2 regions of the Isoptericola sp. Y541 genome follow, and region 2 is predicted to be linked to the other one. Evidence: riboswitches for the same ligand, from Rfam matches in the RefSeq annotation. Region 2 holds a riboswitch; the other holds the start of a gene.
What was found. Region 2 has a riboswitch for thiamine pyrophosphate ahead of AC1C2V_RS18410 (thiamine ABC transporter substrate-binding protein). Riboswitches for the same ligand answer to the same signal wherever they lie in the genome.
Positions count from the first base shown of each region.

Region 1: another riboswitch for thiamine pyrophosphate. It lies ahead of AC1C2V_RS09125 (thiaminase II/PqqC family protein); the one in region 2 lies ahead of AC1C2V_RS18410 (thiamine ABC transporter substrate-binding protein).

Region 1 covers NZ_JCAIUJ010000003.1:157,927-168,715, forward strand. Annotated here, with positions in the region: gene AC1C2V_RS09105 (hypothetical protein) at 1-879, opposite strand, end outside; gene AC1C2V_RS09110 (copper resistance CopC family protein) at 1,005-1,703, opposite strand; gene AC1C2V_RS09115 (YcnI family copper-binding membrane protein) at 1,700-2,524, opposite strand; gene AC1C2V_RS09120 (hypothetical protein) at 2,613-3,281, opposite strand; TPP riboswitch at 3,365-3,479, shown strand; gene AC1C2V_RS09125 (thiaminase II/PqqC family protein) at 3,723-3,923, shown strand; gene AC1C2V_RS09130 (ABC transporter ATP-binding protein) at 4,041-6,026, shown strand; gene AC1C2V_RS09135 (ABC transporter ATP-binding protein) at 6,023-7,903, shown strand; gene AC1C2V_RS09140 (hypothetical protein) at 7,935-8,054, opposite strand; gene AC1C2V_RS09145 (hypothetical protein) at 8,047-9,384, shown strand; gene AC1C2V_RS09150 (lipase maturation factor family protein) at 9,404-10,789, opposite strand, start outside.
Region 2 covers NZ_JCAIUJ010000010.1:94,449-105,237, reverse strand. Annotated here, with positions in the region: gene AC1C2V_RS18435 (AGE family epimerase/isomerase) at 1-1,141, shown strand, start outside; gene AC1C2V_RS18430 (RrF2 family transcriptional regulator) at 1,138-1,596, shown strand; gene AC1C2V_RS18425 (sulfite exporter TauE/SafE family protein) at 1,757-2,677, shown strand; gene AC1C2V_RS18420 (PAS domain-containing protein) at 2,908-3,705, shown strand; gene AC1C2V_RS18415 (DUF4235 domain-containing protein) at 3,733-3,999, opposite strand; TPP riboswitch at 4,141-4,243, shown strand; gene AC1C2V_RS18410 (thiamine ABC transporter substrate-binding protein) at 4,314-5,423, shown strand; gene AC1C2V_RS18405 (ABC transporter permease) at 5,540-7,177, shown strand; gene AC1C2V_RS18400 (ABC transporter ATP-binding protein) at 7,177-7,977, shown strand; gene AC1C2V_RS18395 (response regulator transcription factor) at 8,003-8,701, opposite strand; gene AC1C2V_RS18390 (sensor histidine kinase) at 8,698-9,966, opposite strand; gene AC1C2V_RS18385 (DUF6069 family protein) at 10,246-10,611, shown strand; gene AC1C2V_RS18380 (PrsW family intramembrane metalloprotease) at 10,559-10,789, opposite strand, start outside.

The DNA of each region.
Region 1 (10,789 bases), on a different contig from region 2:
GAGCGAGGTGACCGCGCCGTCCACGGCACCCGAGCGCTGGGCGGCGGGCAGGGCCCGCGCCGCGGCCAGCTCGGTGCGCGACTCCGCGACGATCGCGCCGAGGGCGGCCTCGGCGCGCAGCGCCTCCGCCTCGTAGTCGTCGACGGCGCGCAGCAGCCCCTCGGCGCGGCGCACCGCCTCCTCCGCGGCCCGTGCGGCGGCGCCGGCCTCGGCGACCTGCTGCGTCGTGAGCCGCTTGCGCGCGGCGGCGGCGCTGCGCCCCGCGAACTCGAGCAGCCGCTCCGCCTGGTCGGGGTTGTCTGCCACCGAGAGCAGCGCCCGCTCGGCGTACTGGCTGCGCAGGCGGTCCAGGTCGGCGCGCGCCCCGGGAATGGCGGCGCGCACCCGCCCGAGCTCGTCGTCGACCCGGGCGACGGCGTCCGGCGTGGCGCGCACGGTCCGGCGCAGGGCGGCGAGGCCGCTGTCGAGCTCGTCGAGGGATCCGCCGGCCGAGCGGCACAGGTCGACGATGCGGGCCGACCACTCGCGCCGCTGCTGGTCCGTGTCCGGCACGTGATCGTAGAGGAGCTGGTTGAGGTGGAAGGCCTCGGCGAGACGCTCGCGCGCCCGGCGCAGCGTCGGCGCGAGGTCCTGCGTCTCGCGGTCGCCCAGCTCCGCCACGGCGAATGCGAGCTCGTCCTCGGCGAGCCGTGCGCGCTCGTCGGCGCGCACCAACGCCGAGCCGGCCTCGATCCCGAGCCGCTCCAGCTCCGCCGCGTGCGTCCGCGTGTGCTCCCGGGCGGCGCGACGGCGGCGCGTCACCCAGACGGCGACCGCCGCCACCAGCACCAGCACGACGACCAGGCCCGTCACGATCCCGACGATCTGCCCCGCATCCATGGTGGGCATCGTAGGCGGCGCCGGCGCTGTTCCGGGCATCTGCCGGTGACGCACCGGCCGGCGCGGCGATGCTGCGGGGCGGTGTCGCCGGGCCCGCGGCCCGACGACACCGCCCGTGCACCCGCTCAGCCTCGGCGGCGCGCCACGCGCAGGGCGATCAGCACGGACGCCCCGGCGAGGACGACCACGCCGCCGGCGATGCCGAGCACGACGAGCGGGTCGTCACCCCCGGCTTCGGTGCCGGACGCCGCACCGGCGTGAGATTCCGACCCAGCCTCCGACCCAGCCTCCGACCCCGCGTACCCGTCGGACGTGCTCGAGGCCGCCTCGCAGCCGGCGGCCTCCGCGGGCGGTGCCGACTCGCTCGGCGCGCCTGCCGCGGGGGAGTACGTGAACGAGTACCGGCCGCTGGTGGGGTGCCCGTCGGCGGAGACGATCCGCCAGTCGACGGTGTATACGCCGGCCGCGCCCAGCGCCACCGGCACGGACGCGGTGCGGTCCTGCGTGGTGGCGCAGCCGGTGGCGTGCTCCGCCCCGTCCGCGTCCGTCACCGTGACCACGGTGCTCGTGCCGTCGGCCGACAGGTTCAGCACCACGTCGTCGAACGTGATGTCGACGGTCTCGGGCGCCTCGGACACGGACGAGTCTGCCGCCGGGGAGGTGTCCACGACGACGTTGTGCGCGCTCGCGGGGGCAGCGGCGACCATGGTGCCGGCCGTCCCCGCGAGGCCGGCCAGCCCGGCCATCCCGGCGATCCCGGCGACGAGCACGCCCGCCCCGGCGCGCCGCGTCCTCGCGCGGCGGCGGCCCGGCCGGCGCGTCACGCCTGCCCCGAACGGGCGCGGACGAGCGCGACGACGCCCGTCACGGCCCCGACCAGGCCGAGGCCCAGGCCGGCGGCGCCGAGCGCGAGCGGCAGGGTGTCGCTGCCGTCGGAACCGGTGGCCTCGGTCGTGCCGCCGGCCGGCCCGTCGCCGGAGCCGCCGGACGCGGCCGCGTCGTGCCCGTCCGCGTCGTGCCAGTCCGTCTCGGCGGGGGTCACCTGCAGCACGGGGGCCGGGTGCTCCAGCTCCGCGCCGTCGGTGGCCTCCTCGTCCCACGCGACGACCTCGCCGTCGGAGTAGGTCTGGGTGGCGGGCAGGGCGAGCTGCTCGGCACCCTCGGGCACGGCGCCTGCGGAGACGGTGAAGCGGAGGAACTCGCCGGGGGCGATCGCGGCGTCGGGGTCGTCAGCCGTCCACTCGACGGTGGCCGGAGCCTCGGTCACCTGGGTGCCGCGCACGTCGACCGGCTCGGGCAGGGGCGCGTCGGTGACCTCGGCCGTCCACCCGGGCACCGGCTCGACGGACACGCTGGTGAACGGCGTGTCCGCGGGCAGGATGACCTTGACGCCGGTCGTGGACGCCGTGTCCGACTCGTTGGGAACCTTGACGATCAGGGTGGCGTAGCTGCCGGCCGCGGCGGACTCCGGCGTCACGGTGACGTGTGCCGATGCGGCGCCCGCGCCGAGCACGAGGGCGGGGATGGCGAGCGCCGCGGCGCCGGCGAGGGTGCGCGCCCGGCGGGAGCCGCGGGCGGGGCGGTTCGTCGGAGTCGGGTCGTGGTCGGTCGGGTCGTGGTGGGTCGTGTGGTGGGTCGTGGGCATGGCTGTCTGCTCCTGCTGGTTCGCGTCGTGGTTCGACTGTCGTGGACGACGAGGGACCCGCCCTCGTCCGACGTCGGACCGGGCAGGCTCAGGCGGGGCGCACGATGGCGCCCGGGAGCAGCGGCGGGCCGCGCGGCCGGGGGCGACCCAGCCCGTGCCAGGGGTGTGGCCGCCAGGCGCGGCCGGTGACGACGTGCCCGCGCCGCCGGACCACGGGCAGCGGGGGCGGGCCCTGGACCAGCACCCCCACGCCTCGCAGGTGCTCCACGACGTCGGTCGCCGCCCGGTCGCCCGCCGCGAGCAGGAGCGCCGTGGCGAGGACGGCGGCGGCGTGCGCGGCGAGCATCCATGCCGAGGTGCCCGCCCCGTCGCCGTGCAGGTGCGTCAGGCCCGCCTGGGCCGGGGGCAGAGCACCGGGGCCCAGCTCGTGCAGCGTGTGCCCGACCTGGCCAGCCTGGCCAGCCTGGCCGACCTGGCCGGCAGCGGAGAGCGAGCGGCCGGAGTCCGCGGCGGCCATGAACGACAGGGTGGAGTGCTGCACCACCTGCATCGCGACCATGGCGGGCAGGAGGCGGCGGAGGGTCAGCCGGCGGCGTGACGTCCACACGGCGAACGGCGCCGTGAGCGCCGCGACGACCAGCCAGCCGAGGGGTGCCCCGGGAAGCGCGCCGCCGGCCAGGAGGTGCGCGGCGGCCGCGATGCTGAGCGTCGTGCCGGCGACGAGGAGCTCGCGCACACGACGGACGACCACGGGCACCCGGCCACCTTATCGCCCGGGTTCAGCAGTCGGGTCACGGCCCGGATCGTCGATCCGCCGCGGCGGGGCCTGGTCTACGGTGGCGCCGAGACACGGGGTGCGTCCCGGCCCGGCTACCGCCGGTACCGGGACGCTGAGATCACACCCGTCGAACCTGATCTAGCTCGCACTAGCGAAGGGATGTCGACATGAGCGTGCGCGCACGGCTCGACGACGACGCGAACCACACCGCCGTCCACACCGCCGACCTCGCCGCGGGAGTCGCGCCGACGTCGCCCCGGGCGCTGGCCCGCGCGAGCCAGCTCGCACCCACGCGGGCGGAGCAGGCGTTCTGGGCCGGCGGCGCGCACGGCGCCCTGGTCACCGAGCTCGACCTGCACACGCGGTGGCTCGGGGGCGGGGTGCTCGGGGGCGGGCGGCCCGGCGACGAGCCGCCCGGACGTGGCGGCGAGCCCGGCCACGACGGCCTACCTCGACCACCTGCGCGCGGCCGGGGGCGACTACGCGACCCTCGTGGCCGCCGTCCTGCCCTGCTACTGGATCTACCAGGACGTGGGGGAGCGGCTCGCGGCCCGCGACCGGCCGGGACACCCGTACTCCGCATGGCTGGGCACCTACGCCGACGACGCGTTCGCCGGGTGAGCCGGTCGAATCCAGTTCCGCCGGTTGAGCCGGTCGAAACCCGGGTCTCGGTGAGCGCTTGCCCACATGTCGATGACCAAGGCAAGTGTGTCGGTGGTCGGTGACAGAATGGGTGTGATGCCCGACACGACCAGCGCCACGCGCAGCAGCAAAGGCGCCAACAGCGCCGAACCCTCCGACAGCCCCCGGAGGAGCTCCGGCTCCTCCGAGTCCCCACCGACACACGCCCCCGGCACGCCCCCGGGCGACGCCGCCGGGCCCCCACCCCCGGCGGGCTCGGAGCTCTCGACGATCGCGTCCGTGCGCAGGCTGTACCCGTACGTTCGTCCCGCGGTGCCCCGCCTGATCGGTGGCCTGCTGTCCGCGCTGGGCGCGAGCCTCGCGGCGCTGGCGATCCCGCGCGTTCTCCAGGCATTGGTGGAGGGCCCGCTCGCGGACGGCGCGGCGGCCCACGACATGGGCTCCCTCGTCGTCCCGCTGGTCGCCGTCCTGCTGCTGGGCGTCGCGGAGGCCGGCTTCGTCCTGCTGCGCCGCAACCTCGTGATGTACCCGGGCACGAGGATCGAGGCGGAGATGCGGATGGCGCTGTTCCGTCACCTGCAGGACCTGCCCGTCGCGTTCCACGACCGGTGGCCGGGCGGCCAGCTCCTCAGCCGCATCATGGGCGACCTCGGGCTGCTGCGGCGCTGGCTGATCTTCGGCCTGCTGCAGCTCGTCGTGAGCGCAGTGACGATCGTGGTCGGCGTCGGGATACTGCTCAGCACGGCGGGCTGGCTCGGCCTCGTCTACCTCGCGGGCGCGATCCCCGTCACGGTGATCGCCTTCCGCTTCTCGCGCCGCTACCGCGTGATCGCGCGGCTCTCGCAGGACCAGTCGGGCGACCTCGCCACCACCGTCGAGGAGTCCGTGCACGGGATCCGCGTCCTCAAGGCGTTCGGCCGGGGGCGCGACGCCCTCGCCTCGTTCACCGGGCAGGCCGAGGAGCTGCGCCAGACCGAGATCCGCAAGGCGGGTAACCAGGCGACCGTCACGACGTCGCTGCAGCTCATCCCCGAGGTCACGCTGGCAGTGTGCCTCGTGCTCGGCTCCGTCCTGGCCGCCCGCGGCGACATCTCCCTCGGCGACCTCGTCGCCTTCTTCCTCACGGCCGCGGTGATCAACGGCCCGGTGGTCGACCTCGGCATGACCCTGTCGATGACGCTCAACGCCCGCACCGCCGTCGACCGCTTCTGCGAGGTCATGGAGACGCCCAACCCGCTTGCCGACCCCGCGGATCCCGTCGAGGTGGGCGAGCCCCGCGGCGAGGTCGAGCTGCGCGACGTGAGCTTCCGGTACGAGGATTCCGCGAACCCGGTGCTGGAGCACGTGAACCTCGAGCTGCCGGTCGGCACCACGACGGCGCTGGTCGGCCTGACCGGCTCCGGCAAGTCCACCCTGGCGATGATCGTGCCGAGGATCTTCGACGTCACGGGCGGCGAGATGCTCCTGGACGGCGTGGACGTGCGCCGCATGCGCCGCCACGACGTGCGGCGCGCCGTCGCGGTCGCGTTCGAGGACCCGACCCTCTTCTCGGCCTCGGTGCGCGACAACGTCCTGCTCGGGGTCCCCGAGTCCGGGCCCGACGCCGTGCCGGAGGCCGAGCGGGAGCGCCGGCTGCACGAGGCGATCGAGGTCGCGCAGGCCGGGTTCGTCGCCGACCTGCCCGACGGCATCGAGACCCGGATCGGCGAGGAGGGCCTGTCCCTGTCCGGCGGGCAGCGCCAGCGCCTCGCCCTCGCCCGGGCGATCGCCGCCCGGCCCGCGGTGCTCGTGCTCGACGACCCGCTCTCCGCGCTCGACGTCACCACCGAGGAGGCCGTGACCACGCGCCTGCGCTCCGTGCTCTCCGGCACCACCAGCCTCGTCATCGCGCACCGCCCCTCCACGGTGGCCCTCGCGGACCGGGTCGCCGTGCTGCAGGACGGGCGGATCACCGCCATCGGCACGCACCGCGACCTGCTCGCGACCGATGCGCACTACCGGCACGTCATCTCCAGCCTCGAGCAGGACTGGGAGAACGCCGACCGTCCCGAGCAGGTCGAGACCGAGGAGGTCGAGCGGTGAGCCGCCCGAACACGCCCACCCCGTCCACCCCGTCCACCCCGTCACCTGCGTCGTCGGCCGACGGCGAGCGCCGGCGCCCCACCGACGCGAACTCCGACGACGCCACCCGCCTCGACAAGGCGACGTCGCGCGCCGTCCGGTCGCGGTCGATGCGTCTGCTCGGCGAGATGCTGCGGCCACGCCGGCGCGCGCTCGCCGTCGCGGGCGTGCTGGTCGTCCTCTCCACGCTCGGCCAGGTCGCCGGCCCGTGGCTGGTGTCCGTCGCCATCGACTCCGCGGTGCCCGACCTCATGGACGGGGACGTCACGACACTCGTGGTCGTCGGCTCCGCATACCTGGTCGCCGCCATCATCGGCGGCGTGTGCGCCGGGGCCTACGTGCGCCAGGCCGCGCGCATCGCGCAGGGGGTGCTGCTCGACCTGCGCAGGCGCGTCTTCCGGCACACCCAGCTGCTCTCGCTCGAGTTCCACGAGTCGTACACGTCCGGACGCATCATCAGCCGCCAGACGTCGGACCTCGAGGCGCTGCGCGAGCTGCTCGACGGCGGTCTCACCGGCGTCGTCTCGTCCCTGATGCTCATGATCTTCACCGGGCTGGTCCTGTTCCTGCTCGACTGGCAGTCGGGTCTGGTGCTCACCGCCGCCCTGATCCCGGCCTGGCTCCTCACGCGCTGGTTCCAGAAGCACTCGCAGCTGTTCTACCGCCAGCAGCGCACCACCTCCGCGCGGCTGATCGTGAAGTTCGTCGAGACGATGACGGGCATGCGCGCGGTGCAGGCGTTCCGCCGCGAGTCCACGACCGAGGCGGAGTACGAGAAGCTCGGCGAGGAGTACCGGGACGCGAACCTGAGCATCTTCAGCGTCAACGGCAAGTACCAGCCTGGCCTGGTGCTGATCGGCAACGTCGCGGTCGCGGCGGCGCTCGCGGTCGGCGGGTGGCGCGTGGTGCAGGGGTCGCTCGACGTCGGCGTGCTCGTGGCCGCGCTGCTGTACGTGAAGCGGTTCTTCCAGCCGATCCAGCAGCTGGGCATGTTCTACAACTCGCTCCAGTCCGCCACGGCGGCGCTGGAGAAGGTGTCCGGGCTGCTGTCCGAGGAACCCACCGTCACCGAGCCGCGGCGGCCGGTCGAGCTGCCGCACGCGCGCGGCGCCCTGCGGCTGCAGGACGTGACGTTCCGCTACGGGGACGGCCCCGTGGTGCTGCCCGACCTGGACCTGTCGGTCCCGGCGGGGCAGACGATCGCGCTGGTCGGCACCACGGGCGCGGGCAAGTCCACCCTGGCCAAGCTCGTCACCCGCTTCTACGACGCGAGCGAGGGGAGGGTCCTGCTCGACGGCGTCGACGTGCGCGACCTGTCGACGACCGACCTGCGCCGGGCCGTGGTGATGGTGACGCAGGAGGCGTACTTGTTCAGCGGGTCGGTGCGGGAGAACATCGCCCTCGGGCGGCCCGGGGCCCCGCAGGAGGACATCGAAGCCGCGGCCCGCGCTGTCGGGGCCCACGAGTTCATCATGGACATGCCCGAGGGGTACGGCACCGAAGTCAACAAGCGCGGAGGGCGGGTGTCGTCCGGCCAGCGGCAGCTGCTGTCGTTCGCACGGGCGTTCCTCGCGAACCCGGCGGTGCTGGTGCTCGACGAGGCCACGTCGTCCCTCGACATCCCGGGGGAGCGGCTCGTGCAGCACGGGCTCCAGACGCTGCTGGCCGACCGGACGGCGATCATCATCGCGCACCGCCTGTCGACCGTCGCGATCGCGGACCGGGTGCTCGTCATGGAGCACGGCCGGGTGATCGAGGACGGGACGCCCGCGGACCTGGCCGCCGGGGACGGGCACTACGCCGCCCTCAACGACGCCTGGCAGAAGTCGCTCGTCTGACGTCCGCGGTCGCTCGTCCGTCCCGTGCGTGTCACGACCGCGGACGCAGGCCCTCGAACAAGGCGTCGACGATGCGATCGACGACGTCGTGAGTCACCGACTCCTGCGTCACGAGGAAGCGGTAGTAGAGCGGTCCGGAGAGGGTGGCCATCGCGAGCTCGAGGTCCGCGCCGCCAGCGACCTGCCCGGCGTCCGGCTGGGGGCTCGCCGCGGTCGAGGCGGCGGGTCGCGGCGACCTGCTCGGCGCCGCTGCGGCGGTCGGCGGGCTCGGGGCACTCGCGGTCGGGTCCTGGTGGGGATGGTCGTTCCTGGTGGGACGGCGGCTGACCGCGCCGCCGGCCCGTCGCGCGTCGGGGCGGGTCGGGGGCGCGGGGCGGCGCGCACGCGGCCCCGTGACTGCGGTCGTGGCGCGCGAGCTGCGCACCTGGTCGCGCGACCTGCTGCGCGTGCACCTCGCCTGCTTCGCCGTGTGCTACGCCCTGGTGCTGTGCCTCCTGCCGGTAACGGTGGGAGCGTGGGTGTTCGTCCCGTGGGCGGGGCTGGTGCTGGCGACCTGGCTCGCCGCCGTGTCGGCCAACCTGTACGGGGACGACGGCACGGAGCTGTGGCTCAAGCTGGTCGTGCCAGGTGGGCTCGCGCACGACGTGCGGGGTCGCCAGCTCGCGTGGCTGGTGGTCGCCGCGCCGCCGACCCTGGTGCTGAGCGTCGCCGGGGCGGCGGCGTCCGGCCAGGCCGGGGTGTGGCCGTGGCTGGCCGCGCTCATGCCCGCGGTGCTGGGCGGCGGAGCCGGCGTCGTCGTGCTGGTCTCGGTGCTGCGGCCCGTGCGCCTGCCGGACCCGCACCGCCGCGGCGGCAACCTGCTTCAGAACGGGGTCGACTTCACGCAGGTGCTCGCCGTCCTCGTCCTGACGGCCGCGACGGCGGTCCCCGCGGCGCTGGTCGTGGCGTACGGCCCTTCGTGGGCCGGGGCCGTGGCGGGCGTCGCGAGCGGGACGTTCCTCGCGTGGGCGCTCGGCGGCCTCGCTGCGACACGTCTCGAGGCCACCGGGAGCCGCATCCTGCTCGCGCTGCGCACCGGGGCACGCGAGCCCCGGCCGCGACCCGGGATGGCGCCGCCGTCTCGTCCCGCGGGGAGCGCCCTGCTCTCCCCGCGGGCGGCGCCGCGGCATCCGGCGCAGGCCGCCGCGGACCAGCTCGTCCGCCTCGGGCTCGACCGTGCGCCGGCGCGGTGGCGCGCCTACGTGCTCGTGAGCCTCACGGTGTGCTGGGTACCTCTGGCCGCCCAGGGCGTGGTCCCGGCGATCCTGCTCACGGCCGGCGTGGGGCCGCACGAGGTCTCGCCGTCGTGGTTCCTCGCCCTGCACGTGCCACCCGGCCTCGGGTGGCCGACCGTCGCCGTGATGGTCGCGATCGGCGGCACCCTGCTCGTCAGCGGCCTCGCCGTCGGCCTGCGATACCTGCGGCTGGCACGCCGGGCCTGATCGGCGCCGGGCCCCGGCCCTACCGCGGGAGGACCGGGCCGGCGGGAAGGTCGGTGAGCCGGACGGGGTCAACGATCGTCTCGAGCTCGCGGCGCACCCACCAGTCGCCGGAGCGGCGCCGCTCGTCGCGCGTGGTGAACCGGTAGCGGAACAGCCGCACGCGCACCCAGTGGGGCCGTGCGCCGTCGAACGGGTCGAGCCGTAGCAGCCGCAGGGTGGCGGGGTCGGCCTCCAGCAGCCGCAGGCAGAGCCGCGGGATCCACGGGCCCGAGGCGCCGAGCGGGATGAACCACAGCACCCAGTCGAGCCGCAGGTGGTACGGCGCCACCTGCGGCGGGCGGCGACGCACGTCGCCCGGCTTGCCGCGGAACCCGTACTCGCGCCAGTCACCGGGGCCGGGGCGGGTGGCGGCGGTGCCCTCGACGATCACCTCGTCCCGGCGCCGTGTGACGCTGCCGAAGGCCCCGTAGGCGTTGACCAGCCGCAGCGGCTCGAAGCTCGCGTTCATCCGCTGGTGGCGCGACGCCAGGTTGAGCGCCGGGCGCACGGACAGCACGGCCAGGACCAGCGCGACGGCGGACGCGGCCACGAGATAGCCCGTCGGCACGGCGCCGGGCGCCGCTGCGGCACCGGCGTCGGCGCCGGACGGGACGCCGGGGACCCACCCCAGGAGGGCGCGCCACACGCCGTCGGAGACCATCGCCGCGCCGAGCACGATCGTGGCCCAGTTGAGCCAGGCGAAGTTGCCGGTGAGCACGAGCCAGCCCTGCGTGAGCACGACGACGCCCCCCGCGACGCTGGGCAACGGCTGCGGGAGCCACAGCAGCCACGGCACCAGGAGCTGTGTGACGTGGTTGCCCACCACCTCGGTGCGGTGCCACCACCGCGGCAGGTGGTGGGCGTGCCAGCTGAACGGCCCGGGCATCGGCTGCGTCTCGTGGTGGTAGTCGAGGGCGGTGAGGTGGCGCCACGCCGGGTCGCCGCGCCACTTGATGAGCCCCGCGCCCAGCTCCAGCCGGAACAGCAGCCACCGCGCGGCGAGGACGAGCAGGAACGGCACGGGCACGGCGGGGGAGCCGAACCAGGCGGCGAGGAACGCCAGCTCGCACAGCAGCGTCTCCCAGCCGAAGGCGTAGAACCGCTGGCCCACGGTCACGATCGACAGGTACGCGGCCCACAGCACCAGCAGGACGAGCGTCGTCACCCACCAGGGGCCCGCCTGCGGGAGCCCCGCGACCACCGCGGCGGCGCCGACGGCCCCGGTGCCCGCGACGGCCGCGAGGAATCGGTCGGAGTAGTGCACGTGGAAGACCGACGGCGCGTCGCGGAAGGCCACACGTGCGATGTAGCGCGGCACGGGCAGCAGCCCGCGCTCCCCGAGGAGCGGGCGGAACTGGCCCAGCGC
Region 2 (10,789 bases):
GGGCGCGGTGGACGCCACCCAGCCCACGCACACGTGGATCACCTCCCGCATGACGCACACGTTCGGCCTGGGGCACCTGCTGGGCGTCGAGGGCGCCGGGGATGTCGCGGAGCGGGGCGTGGCGGGTCTGGATCGCGTGCTCGCCGATGCCGAGCACGGCGGTTGGGTGGCCTCTCGCGGCCCCGGAGCCGACGAAGTCGACGGGACCAAGCAGGCGTACGGCCACGCGTTCGTCGTCCTCGCGGGAGCGACGGGAACCTTGGCCGGGATCACCGGAGCCGAGCCGCTGCTCGAGCGCGCGCTGTCCGTGCTGGACGGGGAGTTCTGGGAGGCGGAGCACCAGCTGCACCTGGACGAGCGCTCGCGCGACTGGGCGGTCGTGGACCCGTACCGGGGCGTGAACGCCAACATGCACTCGGTCGAGGCGCTGCTGGCCGCCCATGACGCCACCGGGGAGCGTCGGTGGCTCGACCGGGCGGCGACGATCGCCGACCGCGTCATCGGATGGGCGTCGTCGAACGACTGGCGCATCCCCGAGCACTTCGACTCGTCCTGGCAGCCCCAGCTCGAGTACAACGCCGACCGGCCGCACGACCCGTTCAAGCCCTACGGCGCGACGCCGGGGCACGGGCTCGAGTGGTCCCGACTGCTGCTGCAGGTCGACGTCGCGGCCGGGGCTGAGGGCACGCGCGCGGACGCGGCGCGGAGCCTGTTCGAGCGCGCCGTGACCGACGGCTGGGACCCGTCGGGCGGCGGCTTCGTCTACACGACCGACTGGACGGGGCGGGCGGTCGAGCCGCGCCGCTTCCACTGGGTGGCCGCCGAGGCCGCCGCGGCGGCCGACGTGCTGCACCGAACCACCGGCGACGACCGCTTCTCCGGCCTCGCCGACGAGTGGTGGGCCTGGATCGACGCCCACCTGGTGGACCACGGCCAGGGCTCCTGGTTCCACGAGCTCGGCAGCGACAACCTGCCGTCGGGGCGCACCTGGGTCGGCAAGCCGGACATTTACCACGCAGCGCAGGCGGTCATCCTTCCGGAGCTCCCGCTCACCGGCTCGTTCGCGGCCTCGGCCCGGGCGGTCGGCCGGCTGCTCGAAGGGGCGCGGCTCGCTGCCCCGACGGAGAGCGCCGGGCGATGAGGATCTCCGCCAAGGCGGACTACGCGGTGCGGGCGGCGGCCGAGCTCGCGGCCTCCGTCGACGACGGTCCGGTGCCCGCCGAGGCGCTAGCCCGGGCGCAGCAGGTGCCGCACCGCTTCCTCGAGGCGATCCTCGGCGATCTGCGTCGCGAGGGGATCGTCGCGAGCCGTCGGGGGGCCGGCGGAGGGTATGTTCTCGCACGCCCGGCAGATCACGTCACCGTCGCCGACGTGGTGCGGGCCGTGGACGGGCCGCTCGTCTTCGTGCGCGACGCGCGCCCCTCCGATCTCGAGTACTCGGGGGCGGCGGCCGCGTTGCTGCACGTCTGGGTGGCGCTCCGGGTCAACGTACGGGCCGTCCTCGAGCAGGTGACGCTGGCGGACCTGGCGGCCAGAAGCCTGCCCGACGTCGTGCGGGAGCTCACGGACGGCGAGTCCGCCTGGCTCAACCCCTGACGTCGCCCCACCGCAACATGAAGGCCTGACGATCCGGGCGCCTCCAGCGTGTCTCACGGTACGGACAAATCAGCGAGACCCGTTGAATCCGATCGGACCGATCGGGTAAGTTCGCATAGGTCGCGGTGGACCGGCTGCCGTGCCGACGGAGGGAACACCCGTGCGGACTCTCGTGCTCCTTGCACTCGTAGGCCTCGGCGCGCAGCTCGTAGACGGCAGCCTGGGCATGGCCTACGGCGTGACCTCGACGACCCTGTTGCTCGCGATCGGCACCAACCCCGCGGCCGCCTCGGCGACGGTGCATCTCGCCGAGGTCGGCACGACGCTCGCCTCGGGCGCGTCGCACTGGCGCTTCGGCAACGTCGACTGGAAGGTCGTGGTCAAGATCGGCATCCCCGGCGCGATCGGGGCATTCGCCGGCGCGACGTTCCTCTCGTGGCTCTCGACCGAGATCGCGGGGCCGCTCATGTCCATCCTGCTGCTCGGCCTCGGTGTCTACGTGCTGCTGCGCTTCACGCTGCGCGGCCTGCGCACCGACCGCCTCGGGCAGCCGCTGCGCAAGCGGTTCCTCACTCCGCTCGGGCTCGTGGCCGGCTTCATGGACGCCACGGGTGGCGGCGGCTGGGGCCCGGTCGGGACGCCCGCGATCCTCGCGAGCGGCCGGATGGAGCCGCGCAAGGTCATCGGCTCGATCGACACCAGCGAGTTCTTCGTGGCGGTCGCCGCCAGCCTCGGCTTCCTGTTCGGCCTCGGTGTCGCCGGCATCAACCCCTCGTGGGCGCTGGCGCTGCTGATCGGCGGCCTGATCGCGGCCCCCATCGCCGCCTGGCTCGTGCGGCTGGTCCCGCCGCGGGTCCTGGGTTCCGCCGTTGGCGGCATCATCGTCCTCACCAACGCGCGCACCCTGATGAACCTGGACTCGTTCCCGGTGGACGGCGCCGTGCGCGGCATCGTGCTCGGCCTCATCGCCGTCGGCTGGGCCGGGGCGATCGTGTACTCGTTCCGCGAGCACCGTAAGGCCGTCGCCGAGGAGACGGCTGCCGCGCCCGTCGATCCCGCGGTCGCGACGCCCGCCGTCTGAACCAGGTCTGAAGCACAGGGAGGCGCACCCGCCGGTACGACACCCGCGGCCCCGCGCGGTCACCCGACCCCCTGGGCCGTGGGTGAGATCGTGGGCCGGTTCCTGGGGAAACCGGGCCACGTGCCCTCACCACCCCGGGCCGTCCGGTGGCGGTGCTGCCGTGTCCCGGTACGGTGGGGGAGCCAGGAGATCTGCGAGCCCGACCCTGAGCACGGATCGGGGGTGAGCCCATGTCGACGCACAGGACTCCGCACGACTCCCCGCGCCGTGAGCTGGTCGCGCTCGCGGAGCTGCTCGGGGCCGGGAGCCAGCTCCTCGTGGGCCAGTATCGGGTCGACGTCGCCACGGGGGCGTGGTGGTGGTCCGACGAGGTCTACCGGATCTTCGGCCGCGAGCCCGGGACGATCCCGCCGGGGCCCGAGGTGCTGCGCGCCCACCTGCATCCCGACGACCGGGAGCGGCTGTCGCGCACCGCGGTGGTCGCGCTCGGCACGGGCCGCCCGTTCGCGGGCGGGCACCGCATCGTGGACGACCACGGGCGTACGCACACCGTCGTCGTCACGGGGCAGGCGCGGCACGGCACGGACGGCGCGGCGTCACAGCTCGTGGGGTACGTGATCGAGGCGAGCCCCGTCGTCCGCGTCGCGCTCGACCGCGACGCGCACCGGGCCGTCTCGCGCGCGTTCGTCGCGGCGGCCGCCTCGGAGCGTGCCAAGGGCGCGATCATGGCCGTCTGCGGGGTGGACGAGGCGGTGGCCACCGAGGTGCTGGCGGACGCCGGCGCCCAGGTCGGCACCTCCGCGCAGTCGGCCGGAGAACAGGTCATGAAGGAGCTCGCGCGACCCGTCGGCGACGGCGACGGCGACGGCGACGCGGCGCTCACGGCGGCGGAGGTGGTCCGGTCCGCGCCGCCCGCGAAGGACGCCGCGGACCGGCTCAGCCGCGCGCTCGCCGCCGTGCACCTGGTGGACCGCCCGCACGGCCACGACGCGCAGCTCGCGAGGCGTCGCCCGCGGGCGAGCCGCTGAGCGGCTGCACCCGCGGAGGCGCCGTCGTCAGGCGCTGTGCACGAAGCGCCCGGCCGCGCGCACCGCGCCCTTGCGGGCCAGCCGCTTGGCGAAGACCGCGACGCCTCCCGAGACCGCCGCGAACGTCACCGCCTGGACGACCGAGATCTCGTCGTCGTCCACGTTGGTGGGTGCCGCGCTGCCGGTGGCCTTCTCCCAGACCACCCCGATGAGCTTCTGTGCGATCCATCCGGCGGCGATCGTCAGCACGACCGTGCCGACCTTCACCGCGATCGGCTGCTCGGTGTCTGCCACGTGGCCTCCTCGGTTCGTTCTCTCGTGCGTTCTCGGTGCGTGATCGTGGCGCGTGCAGGGGCGTCGTGGCACGTCAGGCACATCACACCCCGTCGACGCGGACGGCACCACGGTAGCGCGGCGCGGGTGTGTAGGCTCGTGGTGATACGACAGGGGAGCGCCACGGCGCTGAGAGTGCGGACCGCCGCAGACCCTCGAACCTGACCCGGTTAGCACCGGTGGAGGAAGTCGGGATTCTCGATCCCTGCGGGCATCCGCGCCACGACGACGCCCAGCGCCCGCAGGACCCCCTTCTCGACCGTTGAGGAGGAACCATGACCCACAGCGCGCAGCGCCCGCTCCCGGCGGGCCGCGAGCGGACGAGGACACGCACGACGGCGGGCCTCGCCGTGGTCGCGCTGCTGCCACTGCTCGCCGCCTGCGGGGCAGGCGAGGCCGGCGGTGGCGCGGCGAGCGGTGGGGACGACAGCACGGTGACGCTCGTGACCCACGACTCGTTCGCCGTCTCCGACGACGTCCTGGCCACGTTCGAGAAGGAGTCCGGCCTCACTGTCGAGCAGGTCGCGCCTGGTGACGCCGGCACCCTGGTCAACCAGCTGGTGCTCACCAAGGACGCGCCGCTGGGCGACGTCGTCTTCGGGGTGGACAACTCGTTCGCGTCGCGCGCGGTGGAGGCGGGCGTCTTCGAGCCATACCAGCCCGCTGACCTCGACCCGCAGGTCGCGGCGTACGCGCCGGACGACCTGGCCGGCACGCTCACGCCGATCGACGTGGGCGACGTGTGCCTCAACCTCGACGACGGCTGGTTCGCCGAGCACGACGTCACCCCGCCGGAGACGCTCGAGGACCTCACGAAGCCCGAGTACGCGGACCTGACCGTGGTGACGAACCCCGCCACCTCGTCGCCCGGGCTGGCGTTCCTGCTCGCCACGATCGGCGCGTTCGGCACCGACGGCTGGCAGGGCTACTGGGCCGACCTGCGTGACAACGGCGTCAAGGTGGCCGAGAGCTGGGAGGACGCGTACTACGTGGACTTCTCCGGCGCGGGAGAGGGCGGGCAGCGGCCGATCGCGCTGTCGTACGCGACGTCGCCGGCGTTCACCGTGTCCGAGGACGGGAAGTCCTCGACCACCAGCGCCATGCTCGACACCTGCTTCCGGCAGGTCGAGTACGCGGGCGTGCTCGCGGGGGCCGAGAACCCGGAGGGCGCGCAGCAGCTGGTCGACTTCCTCACCACGAGCGAGTTCCAGGCCGACGTGCCAGGCCAGATGTACATGTACCCGGCCGACCCGGGCGTCGAGCTGCCCGCCGAGTGGCAGAAGTTCGCGCCTCTGGCCGACGAACCGTTCGAGGTGGCGCCCGCCGACGTCGCCGAGCACCGCGACGAGTGGATCGAGCAGTGGACGGCCACGGTCGTCGGCTGACGCGGCCGCCCGCCCCGGCAACGCGTCCCGTCGCGCGCCCTTCGTCCCGGGCGTCGCTTCCGCGCGCCCACCGGTGGCGCGTGTGGCTCGGCTGGGGCGCCGCGGTCGCGCTCCCGATGGGCTTCCTCGCGGTCTTCTTCGCCTGGCCGGTGGTCTCGCTCGTCCTGCAGGGATTCTTTACGGACACCGCGGCGGGCCGGGTGCTGGACCTGTCCGGCTTCGCGGACGTGCTGTCGCAGGAGCGCACGTGGCGCATCGTCGGCCAGACGCTCGCCCAGGCGGTCGCGGGGACGGTGCTGTCGCTGCTGCTCGGCCTGCCCGGCGCGTACGTGCTGTACAGGTGCCGGTTCCCCGGGCGCACGCTGGTGCGCGGCCTGGTGACCGTGCCGTTCGTGCTGCCGAGCGTGGTGGTGGGCGTCGCGTTCCGCGCGCTCTTCGCGCCCGGCGGGCTGCTCGGCTGGGCCGGGCTTGAGGAGAGCTTCGCCGGCATCGTGCTGGCGCTCGTCTTCTTCAACTACGCGGTGGTGGTGCGCACCGTGGGCGGTATGTGGGAGCGGCTGGACCCGCGCGCCGAGCAGGCCGCCCGCGCGCTCGGCGCCACGCCGTGGCGGGCGTTCCGCACCGTGACCCTCCCCGCCCTCGGGCCGGCGATCGCGTCGGCCGCCGCAGTGGTGTTCCTGTTCTGCGCGACGGCGTTCGGCGTCGTCCTCGTGCTCGGCGGCCTGCGCTACGGCACCATCGAGACGGAGATCTGGACCCGGACCACCCAGTTCCTCGACCTGCGCTCGGCCGCCGTGCTGTCCGTCCTCCAGCTCGTGGTGGTGGCCGGGGCCCTGCTGGTCAGCTCGCGCGCGCGGTCCCGGCGCGAGCGCGCGCTGCACCTGACGAGCGACCGGGTGTCCGCCCACCGGCTGCGCCTGCGCGCGGGCGCGGACCTCGCCCCCGCCGTCGCGACCGTCGTCGTGGTCGCCGGGCTGCTGGTGCTGCCCGTGGCGGGGCTCGTCGCCCGCTCCCTGCGGACGGCCGACGGCTCCTGGGGGCTCGACAACTACCTGGCGCTCGGCACCACGGGGGGCCGCAACGCCCTGACAGTCACCGTGTGGGAGGCGCTCGGCAACTCCCTGCGGACGGCGGCGTGGGCGGCTGTGATCGCCGTCGTCGTGGGCGGGCTCGTGGCCCTGGTCGTCTCCCGCCGCCCTCGCCGCGCGGGGCTGCGGCGGGGCATCGGCGTCCTCGACGCGGCGTTCATGCTGCCGCTGGGCGTGTCCGCGGTGACGGTGGGGTTCGGCTTCCTGATCACGCTGGACCGGCCGCTCGGGCTCGACGTCGACCTGCGCACGTCGGGCGCCCTCGTGCCGATCGCGCAGGCCGTGGTGGCGATCCCCCTCGTGGTGCGCACGATGCTGCCGGTGCTGCGCGCGATCGACCCGCGGCTGCGCGAGGCCGCCGCCGCCTTGGGCGCGACGCCGGGGCGCGTGCTGCGCACCGTGGACGGGCCGCTCGGGGCACGGTCGCTGGGGCTCGCGATCGGCTTCGCCTTCGCCGTGTCCCTGGGCGAGTTCGGCGCGACGTCGTTCCTCGCCCGCCCCGACACGGCGACGCTGCCGGTGGTGATCTTCCGGCTGATCGGGAGGCCCGGGGCCGAGAACTACGGGATGGCGCTCGCGGCGTCCGTGGTGCTCGCCGTGCTCACCGCGACCGTCATGATGGTGGCCGAGCGCCTGCGGGGCGACCGGCCGGGAGGGGAGTTCTGATGGGGCACGCGAACGAGGCGACCCCGGGGGCGCCGGGCGGGCTGGCCGTGCGCGACGCCGAGGTGCGGTACGGCGCGACGCGCCGACGCGCGGGGGCCGTCGCCGTGGACCGGGTGTCGCTCGACGTGGCGGCGGGGGAGATCGTCGCCCTGCTGGGGCCGAGCGGCTGCGGCAAGTCGTCGCTGCTGCGCGCGGTCGCCGGGCTGGAGCCGCTCGCTGGCGGCAGCGTCGCGTTCGACGGCGAGGACCTCGCCGGCGTGCCCGTGCACCGCCGCGGCTTCGGCCTGCTCTTCCAGGACGGCCAGCTGTTCCCGCACCGCGACGTGGCCCGCAACGTGGCCTACGGGCTCGAGACGCAGGGCGTGCCGCGGGCCGAGCGGTCGGCGCGCGTCGCCGAGCTGCTCGCCGACGTGGGTCTGGCGGGCTACGAGCGCCGGTCCGTCGCGACGCTGTCGGGTGGCGAGCAGCAGCGGGTGGCACTGGCCCGCGCGCTCGCCCCGCGACCGCGGCTGCTGCTGCTCGACGAGCCGCTGTCCGCCCTGGACCGCCGGCTGCGCGAGCGGCTCGCCGTGGACGTCCGCGACACGCTGCGCGCCACCGGCACCACCGCCGTCTTCGTCACGCACGACCACGACGAGGCGTTCACCGTGGCCGACCGGGTCGCGGTGATGGACGCCGGCCGGTTGCTGCAGCTGGACGCCCCCGACGTGCTGCTGCGCGCCCCGGCGTCCGCCCGGGTGGCGGAGTTCCTCGGCCTCGCGCCGGGGGCCGAGGACCTCGTGCCGCGGGTCGAGGTCTGAGGGCAGAGGGCAGAGGTCTGAGGGACTAGGCGCCGGCGTCGTGCACGAGCAGCGCCACCTGCGTGCGGTTCTCCAGCCCCAGCTTCACCAGCACGCTCGACACGTGGGCCTTGACGGTGGGGACGCTGAGGTAGAGGCGCGCGGCGATGTCCGCGTTCGACGCGCCGCGGCCGAGCTCGACGGCGACGTCCCGCTCCCGCCCGGTGAGGGTCGCCAGCGCCGCGCGGGCCCGCTCGCGCGTCCCGCCCGACCCGGCCACGGCGTCCATCAGCCGCCGCGCCACGTCCGGCGCCAGCACGGGCTCGCCCGCGGCCGCCGCGCGGACCGCGGCGGCGATCCGGGCGGGTGGCATGTCCTTGAGCAGGTAGCCGGCTGCGCCGGCACGCAGCGCTCCGCCGACCTCCTCGGCGGTGTCGAACGTGGTCAGCACGACCACGGCCGGCGGCGAGGGGCGGGCGCGCACCCGCCGCGTAGCGGCGATGCCGTCGACGCCGGGCATGCGCAGGTCCATCAGGACGACGTCGGCCGGGTGGGCGTCGAGGACGGCGGGGACGTCCGCGCCGTCGGCGGCCTCGGCCACCACGCGCACCCCGTCCGCGCCGTCGAGCATGAGGCGCAGGCCCGCCCGGACGAGGGCGTCGTCGTCCACGAGCACGAGCCGGACCGTGCCGGCGGGGTCAAGGTTCGCGTCCGTGCCGGCGCCGGTGCTGTCAGGGGTGGTCACGGGCCCCACGGTAGCCACGCCTCCACCGCGAAGCCGCCCGACGCCTCCGGCCCGGCGGCGAGCGTGCCGCCCAGGAGCGTGGCCCGCTCGCGCAGGCCGACGAGGCCGGTCCCCGTGCCCGCCCCCGTCGTCGGGCCGCCGCGGGTGGCCCCGTCGTCGGCCACGCGCACGCGCACCTCGCCGCGCATCTCGTCATGGCGCGTCGTCGCGACCGTCACGCGCACGCCCGCCCCCGGCGCGTACCGACGGGCGTTGGTGAGCCCCTCCTGCACCACGCGGAAGACCGCGGTCGCCACGCCGGCGGGCGGTGCGGCGTCCGGCCGGAGGTCACCCGTGCGCTCGAACCGCACGTCGCCCCCGGCGGCGCGGGCGTCGTCGACCAGCCGGCGCACGTCGTCCAGGCCGGGCACCGGGCCGAGGTCGTCGGGGCCGGCGCGCAGCAGGCGGATCACCTGGCGCAGGTCCTCGAGGGCGTCGCTGACGCCCGAGCGGACCCGCCCGGCCGCCGCCGCGACCTGCGCCGGGTCCGCGTCCGGCCGGTACTCCAGGGCCCCCGCCGTGGCTGCCAGCAGGGAGAGCCGGTGCGCCAGCGTGTCGTGCATCTCGCGGGCGATGCGGGTGCGCTCGGCGGTGCGCGCCTCGGTCAGGCGCCGCTCCTGATCGGCCTCCGCCCGGCGGGCCCGGTCGCGCAGCGACCACACCACCAGCGCGCGCTCCCGGCCGTAGGCGCCCCAGCCGAGCAGCGCCGCGTGCACCGCGACGTCGCACAGCAGCCACCAGCCGATGGGCAGGCTCACCGGCCGCCACAGCGCCTGCACGGCGTGCCCGAGGACGCCCGCCGCCGCGACGGGGATCGCCGTCCGCACCGGGTACCAGCGCGCGACCTGCAGCGTCCCCACCGTCGCGGCCGGGGTGGCCGCCCCGGAGGCCGCCGCGAGGATCGCGAGCGCGACGGCGGCGACGACGCTGCGCCGTGTGAACAGCAGCGGCACGATCGCGACCGCGGCCACCGCCACGGCGATGTCGACGGCCGCGGGCACCTTCGGCACCGCCGCCAGGATCGCGCCGGGCCCGGGGACCGAGGTCACGACGGCGGCCGTCGATGCCGCCGTGAGCATGGCGATCAGCGCCCATGCGATCACGAGGAGGCTGCGCGGGGCGGGTGGCGGGCCGTCGCTGGGGGGCGGGCACGGGTCGCTCGTCGCCCAGCCGCCAGGAGTCGGGCGGGGCCGCGCCGCGGTCGGGGTGGTGCCGGAGGTGGTCATGACCGGGACGCTACGGCGGCGTGTGTGCCCGCGACACCGACCAAGGTCGGGGGTGGGGGCGCCGCAGGGTGTGCCGGTTGCCGACCGCGGGAGGGCGCGGTGTATGCCCGGTGCGCGGGAGTCTCGTCGTGTCGGCAGGGAGCCGGCAGAGGAGGGGACGAGACCATGGGCGCGACGGAGACACCGAGGACTCATCGGAACACGCGGAGCACCACGCCGTCGGGCACGAGGACGCCGCGTGGGCGGTGGAACCGCCCGACGAAGGTCGTGGTGGCCGCGATGCTCACGGGCTCGTTCGTGTACCTCGTCGGGATGCTGCTGGGCGTCGACCCGCAGGTGCGGGCCGGGTCGGGCACCCTCGAGGTCGTCATCTCGCTCGTCGTGGCCGCGAGCATGACGACGGCACTGGCAGGCTGGGGGGTCCGGGCGCTCCTGTTCCGCACGCGGAGCGGCGGGCGACGGGCCTGGCTGGTGCTGTGCGCCGTCGTCCTGCTGGTGTCGCTGCTCGGCCCGCTGGGCGCCGCCAACGGCGGCGCCATGGTGCTGCTGATGCTGGAGCACCTCACGGTGGGCGCGGTGATCGCCCTCGGTCTCAGCGGGGCGGGCGCCGCAGGGGCTCGAACACCTGCCGCGCCGCGTGCATGAGCAGCAGCAGGGGCCCGCGACGCAGCTCGAACCGGGGCCGGTCCACCAGCCCGCGCTCGGCGCGACGGTGCAGCATGGCGAGCTCGGTGGCCGCCTGCTGGTAGTCGCGCAGGGCGCGGGCGGGGCCCGGGCCGCCCGCGGCGCGGACCTGCTCGCGCGCCCGCCGGCGCGCCGGCAG